One region of the Bradyrhizobium zaerense genome, then DNA from elsewhere that is predicted to be linked to it. Evidence: predicted binding sites of a transcription regulator. Region 1 holds the regulator's gene; the other holds the start of a gene.
The links. Region 1 encodes LexA, which represses DNA repair genes until DNA is damaged. Its sites were predicted from a motif close to TGTTCNNNNTGTGTTCNG; they were not measured.
Positions count from the first base shown of each region.

Region 2: a site for LexA is predicted at 3,342-3,359, ahead of AB8Z38_RS21325 (helicase-related protein). Genes of this name have one in related genera too.

Region 1 is NZ_CP165734.1:1,075,156-1,080,948, reverse strand. Features, by position in the region: gene AB8Z38_RS05395 (helix-turn-helix transcriptional regulator) at 287-1,414, shown strand; gene glp (gephyrin-like molybdotransferase Glp) at 1,519-2,730, shown strand; gene lexA (transcriptional repressor LexA) at 2,907-3,608, shown strand; gene AB8Z38_RS05380 (hypothetical protein) at 3,795-3,998, shown strand; gene AB8Z38_RS05375 (hypothetical protein) at 4,190-4,621, shown strand; gene AB8Z38_RS05370 (ComEC/Rec2 family competence protein) at 4,801-5,793, opposite strand, start outside.
Region 2 is NZ_CP165734.1:4,424,079-4,429,871, reverse strand. Features, by position in the region: gene AB8Z38_RS21345 (hypothetical protein) at 1-389, opposite strand, end outside; partial or broken gene AB8Z38_RS21340 (lysozyme inhibitor LprI family protein) at 579-1,016, opposite strand; gene rpmB (50S ribosomal protein L28) at 1,237-1,548, opposite strand; gene AB8Z38_RS21330 (DUF3108 domain-containing protein) at 2,090-2,899, shown strand; gene AB8Z38_RS21325 (helicase-related protein) at 3,641-5,793, shown strand, end outside.

The DNA.
Region 1 (5,793 bases):
CTCCGGGCAGCTTCTCCAAGCCGCAGGACGATCGCATCTGACGTTCGTCAGAGATCGGAGGGAAAGCGGGCCTTTCGACCTGAATGTTTGAGGAGTGAGACATCGCAGCAACATCCCGCAATATGCTTGCAATTCAGCATTGCACCTCGCCTTCGCCACTCGCGAACCTCAGATTCCCGATGCCGCGCTGCTTTGCGGCAACATCGGCTCGACTGCCGCTTTTTCTGTCCTTGCCCTGGCGCGGCGCTGCGCTGAGATGCCTCATTGCATTTTGAGGCATTTTGTCTTGGGGACGGACGATATTTCCAACGACTCCGTATTTGACCTCATCGGCGCCATCTACGAGGCCGCGCTCGACGGAAGCCGCTGGGAAAGTGTGCTGACGCGCATCGACGAGGCGATGGGCGGTCGCATCCTGTTCGGTGTCTATGACCCCGCAAACGGCCTCTCCAGCCTGGTGTCGCCGCGCATCGACCCCGACCGCGTGCAAGAGCTGCTCGGCTGGGCGCCGCGCAATCCCCTGTTGCCGCTTGGCATCGGCAGGACGCCGGGCGAGGTCTTCACCATCGGCGACTTCATCACACGCGATGAGTTCACCGCGACCGACTACTACAACGAATGGTGGCAGCCAGCCGGCTTCGATACCGAGCCGTTGACGACGAATTTGCTGGTCGATCATAACGCCACGGGCATCCTGACCAGCCACCGGCCGTCCAATTTGCCTTCATATGACGATAACGCACGGCGGCTGTTTGCGACGCTGGCGCAGCATCTCGTACGCGCCGTTGCCATCCAGCGGCGTACCCACCAGCTCGACGTCACCGGCCGCGCTGCGCTAGCGGGACTGGATGGGCTAGACCACGGCTTCGTTCTCGCAGACGCTGAGGCGCGCCCGATCTTCGTCAATCGCCGCGCGCGCGAATGGCTCGATGCCGCCGAGAGCATCGTGCTTGAGGCAGGCGCGCTGAGCGCCATCAACAGCGAAGACGGCCGCTCTCTGCAATCACTGATCGGCTCGTGCAGCATCGATCATCCCGATCGCATCGGCGGCGAGATGAGCTTGCGGCGGCATCCAGGCCGCATGCCGCTGCACGTGCAGGTGACGCCAGTCGGCACAGATTGGGCGGAGAGTTCGGTGCCGCTTGCCTCCGGCTGGCGATCGAGCGCGATGGTGCTCATCACCGACCCCGAGCCGGACGCGAGATCAAGACTCGACGCTTTGCGCACGCGTTACGGCCTCACCCGTGCCGAAGCCGCCTTTGCGCTCGAGATCGTCAAGGGCGGCGGCCGCAAAGCGACGGCGGAACGGCTAGGGATCACCGACGGAACCGCGCGCAGCCATTTGTCGAAAATCTTCGACAAGACGGGCGTGAACCGGCAGGCCGAACTGGTGCGGCTATTGCTCCATAGATAAGCTGCGTCCACGCGCATGCACGTCCGTTTTGCCTCGACGGCCACTGTCGGCTAGAACGCTTGCCGCGACCCGATTGTCGTATTGCCCGAGCAGGAGTTTTCACCGTGGCCCTCATGCCGGTTTCCGACGCGCTTGCCGCGGTGCTTGCCGGCGCAGAGCCGCTGGCGGAAGAGATGGTTGCGCTCGACGAGGCCTGGCACCGGGTGCTGGCGCGCGATCTCGCGGCGCGCCGTACGCAGCCACCGCAGGCGATGTCGGCCATGGACGGCTACGCAGTGCGCGCCGCCGACGCGGCCAGGATCGATGCACAGCTCAATCTGATTGGCGAGGTCGCAGCCGGCCAGCCGTTCGCGGGAACGGTGGGCGCTGGCGAAGCCGTACGGATTTTCACAGGCGGCGTCGTTCCCGATGGCGCGGATGCGGTCGTGATCCAGGAGGATACTGCGGTCGAGGGCAAGCGCGTCACGATCAAGGAAGCCGCCCTCATCGGACGGCACATCCGCCTGGCCGGCGTCGATTTTCGCGAAGGCGATTTGCTGCTGAAGCGAGGAACCCGACTCACCGAGCGTGACCTGGCGCTCGCGGCCGCGATGAACCACCCGCGCCTGCCCGTCCGCCGCCGGCCGAGAGTTGCGATCCTCGCAACCGGCGATGAGCTGGTGATGCCCGGCGTCACCCCCGGCGCGGGTCAGATCGTTTATTCCAACGGCTATGCCCTGCACGCGCTCGCGCGCAGCGAAGGCGCCGAGACCATCGACCTCGGCATCGCCGCCGACACGGTTGAGGCGACCACGGCCGGCATCCGCCGCGCCCGCGACAGCGGGGCGGACGTCCTGATCACCACCGGCGGCGCCTCGGTTGGCGACCACGACCTGGTCAAGCCGGCGCTCGAGGCCGAAGGCATCTCGATGGCGTTCTGGAAGATCGCGATTCGCCCGGGCAAGCCGATGATGCACGGTCAGCTCGGCGCGATGCGCGTGATCGGCCTGCCCGGCAATCCCGTGTCGTCCTACGTCTGTGCGTTCCTGTTCATGGTGCCGCTGATTCGCGCGCTCTCGGGCCGCGAAGTGATTCACCACCGTCGCGAACGCGCCGTGCTCGGCCGCGATGTCGGTGCCAACGACCAGCGCGAGGACTATCTTCGCGCGCGCCTTGAATTGCGCGACGACGGCACCCTCATCGCTCATCCCGTGAGTCATCAGGATTCCTCGCTGCTCGCGAATCTGGCTGCCGCACAGGCACTTCTCGTACGTGCGCCGTTTGCGCCGAAGGCCGAGGCAGGCACGCGCTGCGAGGTGCTGCGATTGCCGGTCTGAACGCGTCGCTCGCTCGCGTTCCGCGAAGTTTGTCGCGTTCACGCTAAATTAACCAGTTGCGGAACACATATCGAACATATAGTGTCCGTTCATGATTTGTTTCGAGCATGTAGCGGCTCATCGCTGAACTCAGCGTCTCGGAATCGAACGACATCAACCGGGGGAATTTGGTCGAGATGTTAACGCGCAAACAATACGAGCTTCTGCGGTTCATCAGCGAGCGGCTGAAGGAAAGCGGCGTGCCGCCCTCCTTCGACGAGATGAAGGACGCGCTCGATCTGCGCTCGAAATCGGGCATCCATCGCCTGATCACCGCGCTCGAGGAGCGCGGCTTCATCCGGCGCCTGCCCAACCGCGCCCGCGCCATCGAGGTGATCAAGCTGCCGGAGCTTCAGGCCGCGGCCGGCAGCCGCCGCGGGTTCACGCCCAGCGTCATCGAGGGCAATCTCGGCAAGGTCCGCGCGAGCTCCAGCGGGTCGGCGGATGACGGCGAGCGCCCCGTCGCGGTGCCCGTGATGGGCCGGATCGCGGCCGGTACGCCGATCGAAGCGTTGCAGACCCGCAGCCACACCATCAGCGTGCCGCCTGACATGCTCGGCTCCGGTGAGCACTACGCGCTCGAAGTGCGCGGCGATTCCATGGTCGATGCCGGTATCCTCGACGGCGACATGGCGCTGATCCAGCGTAACGAGAGCGCCGATACCGGCGACATCGTTGTGGCGCTGATCGACGACGAGGAGGCAACGCTGAAACGTTTCCGGCGCCGCGGCGCCTCGATCGCGCTCGAGCCGGCGAACGCCTCGTATGAGGTTCGCATCCTGCCGCCCAACCGGGTGAAGATTCAGGGCAAGCTGATCGGGCTTTACCGGAAGTATTGAGCCGGCTGCGGACGGTCGGTCGGCCGCCGCGCACGAGCGATTGGAGCGGACGATTGTCCGCTCCGGCTGGATAGTCTTTCTGGTTTTGCGCAGATTATCCGGCCACCCCTCCGGCGCTACATCCTCGGCACGCCGCGACGAAGCGCGCACCGCTTCGCAGGCCTTTGAGAGACCGAGGAGACAACCATGCGCAACATCTTTCTGAGCACTGTCGCGATGGCGCTGATCGCAGCATCAGCGTCGCAAGCCCTCGCGGCGCAAACGCAGCCCCGCGTCCGCAAAGTGCCACTGGCGACGAGCGAGCAATTCCGAAATGCCGGCAACGCGGTCGAGCAGCCGTCGCAACGGGCCTGGCAATATTCCGGCTGGTCGGCGCCCGCTGGCCGCTAATGGCGAAACTGCCCGAATGCACGGGAGCAGGCTTTGTTCCTCGCGCAATTGAAAAAGATATTGTGATTGCAGCGCGCGGACCAAGCCGCAGATTTGCCCACAACCAAGCAGACGCTTGCAGGCTTCTACTCTGATAGAGGCCTGCGCCTCAGAAGAGGCGCGGGTCGCTATCCTGATTGAGGAGCACCCCGATGTGTGACTACAGCCTGCACGCCGTCGCGACGCGTCCCGCAGAAGTCGGCGAGACAATCGTCACGACAACTTTCCGCGGCACCTCGACGCGCGGCTTCGCCTCCGAAGCCGATATGTCGGTCGCGGTCTGCCTGCTGCCGGGAACGGAGCTCGCCTTCGCCGACAGCGTCCGATACGACAATCGCTGGATCTGGACGCGCACCATCAACTCCCGCGTCGGCAAGTTCGGCAAGGTCGATCCGCACATTCCCGATCGCCATCACGACGCCATCGAATTTCCGGACGGCAAATACGTGCTGGTGACGCAGCTCGTCGAAGGCCAGCGCGCCACCGTGCTGCAATTGCCGGTGACCCAGCCGCTCGGCGAGCGGGAGCAAAAGCCAGAGATCGCCGACAGGCAGCCAACGATCACCCGCCTGCCGATCGGCTGACGCCGCCGACCCAACGAGGGGTCGAGGCCCGGATTGAAATGCCCATCGCCGGCCGAGGCCGGCGAAGTGGAGCGGTTTGCGTCTCGCAAAGCCGATCGAGTGATCCGCCCGCCGCATGTCGGACGGCCAGCCATTCCGGCCTGACGATCGGCTGAGAGGTCAAATCCAGCCCTCGGCTTTCAGTCCTCGGCTTGGAGATCGGCCTCGGACGGCGTTGCGTCATTGCTCCGGGGAGAGGCTGTCTTCGTCTTCGGCGCAAGGCTGCCATCATAATCCGCCGCGCCTGCGGCAGCCGGCGACCAGGGACGGTCTGCGCCCCTTGCCTTCACCGCCTGAACGGCAAAACCATCACCACGCCGCATCAGCGCGAGCGCGCCTTGGCTTGCGAGACGCTGCCGATCGACCACCATCGCCGTGCAATCCGGCGGCGCCGGCCGGGCGATCACCACCAGCGCGGCACGATTGCAATCATCGGCCAGCGCGTCGATGCGCAACGCCACTGCGACCAGGCGCCCGTCGGCGAGCGGCGTGACGCAGCCCAAATCGTCGCACGAGACGCCATCGGCCAGCGACGCGCTGCCGGCATCACGCGGATCGGCGTCGGCCGCCAGCCATTCCTTCAGCAGAAAGCTGTCCTTGTTCATCCTGATCAGATGCAGCTGCCCGTCCCTGCCCCGCACCGCGACGCTCTGCCCGTCACCGGCGATCAGGATGTCGGGCTGCCGGACGGACAAGCCCCAAAGGATCGCAACCAGCAGCACCAGCGCGCCCGACCAACGCAGCGGCGTGCGCAACAATCCCATCAGGACGAGCCCGAGGCTCGCCGCGACCAGGGGCGCGGTGCCGAAGGCGCCGATATGGCCGACCGCGCCCGGCAATGCCGCGACCCATCGCGTGACCGCAATCATCCAATCGATGCCGATCCCCATCAGCCACCAGAACACGCCGTCCAGTCCGAACGGCGCCGCAAGCAATCCCAACAGCCCGGCAGGCATCACCAGCGCCGAAACCACCGGCATGGCGCCGAGATTGGCGAGCACGCCGTACGGCGTGACGCGGTGAAAGTGGAAGGCTGCGTAGGGCGTGGTCGCAAGCCCCGCGATCATGGAGGCCATGAACAGCATCGCGATCTCGCGCCCGCCCCACATCGCGATCCGCGCAGTGGTCGAATG
Region 2 (5,793 bases), 3.3 Mb from region 1:
TTTTGAATGGTCTTTCCCTCGGCGGAATCGGGGCTCAGAAATTGGATATGGGCTTTTCCTTTTGAAGCGCTATCGAACGTGTAAACTCGCCAACCAATCACAATGCCGTCTTCCAAATAGATGCGATTCCGAAATCGGTTCTTACCGGTCTGGCCGTACTTCCACGTTTCCTTACTGCGCGCACGTATGATCTCGCGTCCGATGTCCGACGGGCGGCCCAGGGATTCAGTTAGCTGTTCTGCCGTCATCCCTTGCCATACCTCGCGAGCCATGATTTGAGCGGCTTCGTGGGGGCCGTATTTCTTTGTCAAATAGCGTCGCCGCCAAACGTGGCGAACAATCTTGAGGCCGACGAAGGCTCCGATGACAAGAGCAAGCCCTACGATCAACGAGGATCCCTCATTAGAGGCGACGGCTGACCTTTGAGAGTCGTAGGAACTTGTCGTGGAAATAGTTGAGGTGTTTTCCGTAGCGGTCTCTGAGCGCGCTTGAGTTGGGCTCGAGGAGATAGAATTGGAGATTTGGGGCGCGGGAATTTGTTCGGAGCTCGAGGCGACGATCTTGCCCAGCGCAGTGATGCGGGATCTCGTAGAGTCGAGAATGCATGACCAGGTCGAGGTACCTACGACGGATGAGCAGGCCGTGTCCCGTTGTGTCAGCCAGTTTCGTTGGCTTTCTAGTAGACCTTGGCGATCTTTGGAGACTCTCAATGCTTGTAGATAGGTGCGCCCCATGACCGCGTCCCGTTGAGCTAAGGTGGTGTCGCTGGATATGGCGCGCTCCATGGGGGATTTGGCCGCTCGACAGTCGAAGCTTGGATTGGGTTGAGTCGCCGGCGCCTGTTGGGGCGAGATTGTGGATCGTGCTTCCGGCAGGATGCCGGTCTCTAAGCAGTCAACGCGTCGGTCTACGTCTGTGATCGCTAGACAGTGGTGTGCGACGGCGTTCTGGTTTTGTGAAATGGCACTACTGCTGAGCGCGGTGAAGAGCGTCGCTCCCCCGATAACTGAACGCACAATTGCGTGGTGTCGCAGTCTGCCCGTGGCCAGCCCCCGCCTAGCAACTATTGCTTGTAGTTCGGTCTACCTTATCCAAAGGGAGGCGTTGCGACATATGCTATTTTCGTACCTTCAAAACAAAAACGGCCGGATCTTCCGATCCGGCCGCTACACAAAACTCTACTCGGCTAAGCCTACGCCACGCGACGCAACCTAGCCCCCGCCCAAGTCGAAAATCTCAGCTCGCCTTCTTCTCCGGCGCGGGAGAAGGGCCGACCTTCTTCTGGATGGCGCGCTTCAGCTCGAGGGCGCGGGGCGACAGGGTGTCGGCCTTGGCCTTGAGCATGTAGGCGTCGAGGCCGCCATTGTGGTCGACGCTCTTGACCGCGTTGGTGGAGACGCGCAGGCGCACGTTGCGGCCCAGCGCTTCGCTGATGAAGGTCACGTTGACCAGGTTCGGCAGGAAGCGGCGCTTGGTCTTGATGTTGGAGTGGCTGACCTTGTGGCCGACTAGGGGGCCCTTGGCCGTCAGTTCGCAGCGGCGAGACATGTCAAAATCCTCTATCTTTCCCCCCAACGATGTGCGGCCGCCATCCGGGGCGCCACGGGGGCAAATTCTCTGTCCTTGCAGGGAGCGGCGGACGTATAGGGGGGAAGCGGCGGGACGTCAAGACGACGGGCCTTTTTCCGCCGTCGGCGCAGAGATCTCAGGCCTCATATCAGGTGTCATCGCCCGGCTTGACCGGGCGATCCAGTATTCCAGAGACCGCGCGGCTGGAAGCGAGACGCCGCGGCGTACTGGATGCCCCGCCTTCGCGGGGCATGACAGCGGAATATGTCGATGGAGATCCCGTTCCTCATCACCAAAACGGCAGTGTTTAAAACCGCTTACCATCACATAAAGGGCGTAATCGGCCGTGAAAAGTGCGCCCAAGTTCCGTAAGGCCTTTGGCCCGGACACCGGGCCTTGCGCCCGGACGCATTGCTTCCTGTGATTTTTGGCTTACCTAGCAAACTGACGTCCACTGGATGGCTTCGTGCACACCCTGACCCCTCATCTGCCCCGGCTGCGGTCCGCTGGCCGGCTGGCCCTGGCGGCCCTTTTCGGGCTCGTTGTGGCTTGGGGGGCGAAGCCGGCGGCGGCGCAGGGCAAGCTCGAGGCGCAGTATGAGGCGACGCTGGCAGGCATTCCCGTCGGCAAGGGCGCCTGGACCATCGACATCCAGGAGGACGTGTTCTCGGCCGCGGCCTCCGGCGGCACCTCGGGCCTGCTGAAAACCATCGCCAACGGATCCGGCACCGGCGCCTCGCAGGGGCGCGTCGTCAACGGCGCGCTGGTGGCGACCGCCTATCAGGCCACCACCACCACCTCGAAGAAGACCGAAGAGATCCACATCACGCTCGACAAGGGCAATGTGAAGGAGTTCGGCATCGTGCCGGAGCCGCCGGTCGATGCCGACCGCATCGTCGTCACCGAGGCGCATCGCCGCGGCGTCTGGGATCCGATGACGGCCTCGCTGCTGCGCGTGCCGGGCACCGGCGACGTGCTGACGCCCGACGCCTGCCACAGCAGCGCCGCCGTGTTCGACGGCCGCATGCGCTACGAGCTCAAGCTCGATTTCAAGCGCATGGAAAGCGTCAAGGCGGAAAAGGGCTATCACGGCCCGGTCGTGGTCTGCTCGCTGTTCTTCGTGCCGGTCGCCGGCTACATCCCCGACCGCCCCGTGATCAAATACCTTGCCGCCCAGCGCAACATCGAGATCGCCTTCGCGCCCGTCGCCGGCACCCGCATCCTGGTGCCGTTCTGGCTGAAAGTGCCGACCCCGCTCGGCCCCGCCATGCTGGAAGCCACCAGCTTCATCACCGTCCCCCAGCCGCCCCGGCTCGCGAAGACGCAGTAGGGGGCGTCCTCTCTCTTACCCTCCCCTGGAGGGGAGGGTCGATCGCGCGCAGCGCGAGCGGGGTGGGGTGATCTCTCCTCTTGGGCAGGTGCCCGCGTGGAGAGATCACCCCACCCCGTCGCTCGTTTCGCTACGCTCAACGAGCGCCGACCCTCCCCCTCCAGGGGAGGGTACGAAAGTGTTCTGTTTCAACAACTTACCTACTGTGCATGGGGTTGTTTTCGCCCTTTTTGCTTTGGCCGGCCCCGCATCTCCGAATCCATTTGACTCCTCCCCGATTCTGATTCGACTCCGCGCCGTCCCCAGCTTTAACGAATCCGCCCTCGCAACGCCGCTTGTGCGGCGGCGCAAAACTCCATCTAGTGCAGCAAACAGAGGGTCCCGCGACATGTTGCGTGAACGGAACGGGACTCTCCTGGGAGTCAGCGATTCGGCCGCGATTCGTTCCCACCTCGTTCCGAAGCTTAAGACCAGCGGGAAAAGCGTCGCAAAGTGAGACAGTTGCGCGAGGATTGGGGAAGCGGCTCCCACACCCAATGTGTCATCGCCCGGCTTGACCGGGCGATCCAGTACGCCGAGACGGCCGTGGTTGAGCGGAGAGGTCGCGGCGTACTGGATGCCCCGGTCGAGCCGGGGCATGACAGCGGAGAAAGCGAGGCAAGGGTGATTCCAGCCCCTTCGGCGCCCCCCGCCCCAAACAGCACTGACATTCGCCCCAATCGCCATTACCTAATCCCCCAGATGCCCTTTTCTTCTTCCCCCTTCGCCTCCGAGCGCGCCCCTGGCGCTGGCGTCACTGCGGTGCTCGGGCCCACCAACACCGGCAAGACCCATCTGGCCATCGAACGGATGCTCGCGCATTCCTCGGGCATGATCGGGCTGCCGCTGCGGCTGCTCGCGCGCGAGGTCTACAACAAGATCGCCGATCGGGCCGGCCCCGAAGCCGTCGCGCTGATCACCGGCGAGGAGAAGATCAAGCCGAAATCGCCGCGCTACTGGGTCTCGACCGTCGAGGCGATGCCGCGGGATCTCGACGTCTCCTTCCTCGCCGTCGACGAGGTCCAGATCGCCTCCGATCTCGAACGCGGCCACGTCTTCACCGACCGCATCCTCAACCGCCGCGGCCGCGACGAGACGCTGCTGCTGGGCGCCGCGACCATGCGTCCGATCATCGAGCGGCTCTTGCCCGGCGTCTCCATGATCACCAGGCCGCGGCTGTCGCAGCTCGAATTCGCCGGCGACCGCAAGATCACGCGCCAGCCGCGGCGCACCGCGATCGTGGCGTTCTCCGCCGACGAGGTCTACGCCATCGCCGAGCTGATCCGCCGCCAGCATGGCGGCGCCGCCGTCGTGCTCGGCTCGCTGTCGCCGCGCACGCGCAATGCGCAGGTGGCGATGTTCCAGAACGGCGACGTCGACTACCTCGTCGCCACCGATGCCGTCGGCATGGGCCTCAATCTCGACGTCGACCACGTCGCCTTTGCCTCCGACCGCAAGTTCGACGGCTACCAGTTCCGCCGCCTGACGCCGGTCGAATTCGCGCAGATCGCCGGCCGCGCCGGCCGCGCCACCCGCAACGGCACGTTCGGCACCACGGGCCGCTGCGGCCCGTTCGAGCCCGAGCTGGTCAATGCGCTCCAGAACCACACCTTCGATCCCGTGAAGGTGCTGCAATGGCGCAATTCGAAGCTGGATTTCTCCTCGCTCGGCGCGCTCCAGGTCTCCCTGAACCTGGCCCCCGGCCACGAGGCGCTGACGCGGGCGCCGATCGCGGAAGACATGCGCGTGCTCGACCACGCCGCCCGCGACGTCGAGGTGCGCGATGTCGCGCATGGCAAGCAAGCGGTGGAACGGCTGTGGGAAGCCTGCCAGGTCCCGGACTACAGAAAGCTGTCGCCGGCCGCCCATGCCGAGCTCGTCACCACGCTGTACGGCTTCCTGATGCAAAAGGGCCGCATTCCCGATGCCTGGATTGCGACCCAGATCGACCAGGCCAACCGCACCGACGGCGACATCGACACGCTGTCGGCCCGGATCGCGCAGGTCCGCACCTGGACCTTCGTTGCCAACCGGCCGGACTGGCTCGCCGACCCCGAACATTGGCAGGGGATCGCGCGGGAGGTCGAAAATAAATTATCGGATGCGCTCCATGAACGCTTGACTGAGCGTTTCGTTGATCGCCGGACCAGTGTATTGATGCGCCGCCTGCGGGAGAACACGAGCTTGAATACGGAAATCGGCAAGACCGGCGAAGTCATCGTCGAAGGCCATGTCATCGGCCGCCTCGATGGCTTCACCTTTGCACCGGATGCGGCGGAAGCTGGCTCCGATGCGAAAGCCTTGCAGGCTGCCGCCCAAGCGGTGCTCGCCGGCGAGATCAACGCGCGCGCCGAGAAACTCGGCAACGCGCCCGACGATCAGTTCGTGCTGACCTCGGACGGCACCATCCGCTGGACCGGCGACGCCGTGGCGCGACTGACCGCCGCGGACGAGGCGCTGCATCCGCGCATCCGCATCATCTCCGACGAGCGCCTGACCGGCGCGCCGCGCGAGAAGGTGCAGGCCCGGCTCGACCTCTGGCTCAAGACCCATATCGAAAAGCTGCTCGGGCCGATGTTCGAGCTCAGCAAGGCCGAGGACGTCACCGGCATTGCGCGCGGCATCGCCTATCAGCTGGTCGAGGCGCTCGGCGTGCTCGAGCGTCCCAGGATCGCCAACGAGCTGAAGGACCTCGACCAGGCCTCGCGCGCGACCTTGCGTAAATACGGCGTCCGCTTCGGCGCCTATCACCTTTATTTCCCCGGCCTGCTCAAGCCCGCCGCGCGTGCGCTCGCAGCGCTGCTGTGGGCGCTGAAGCAGGACAATGTCGATCTCTCGGCACTGTCGGGCGCGCA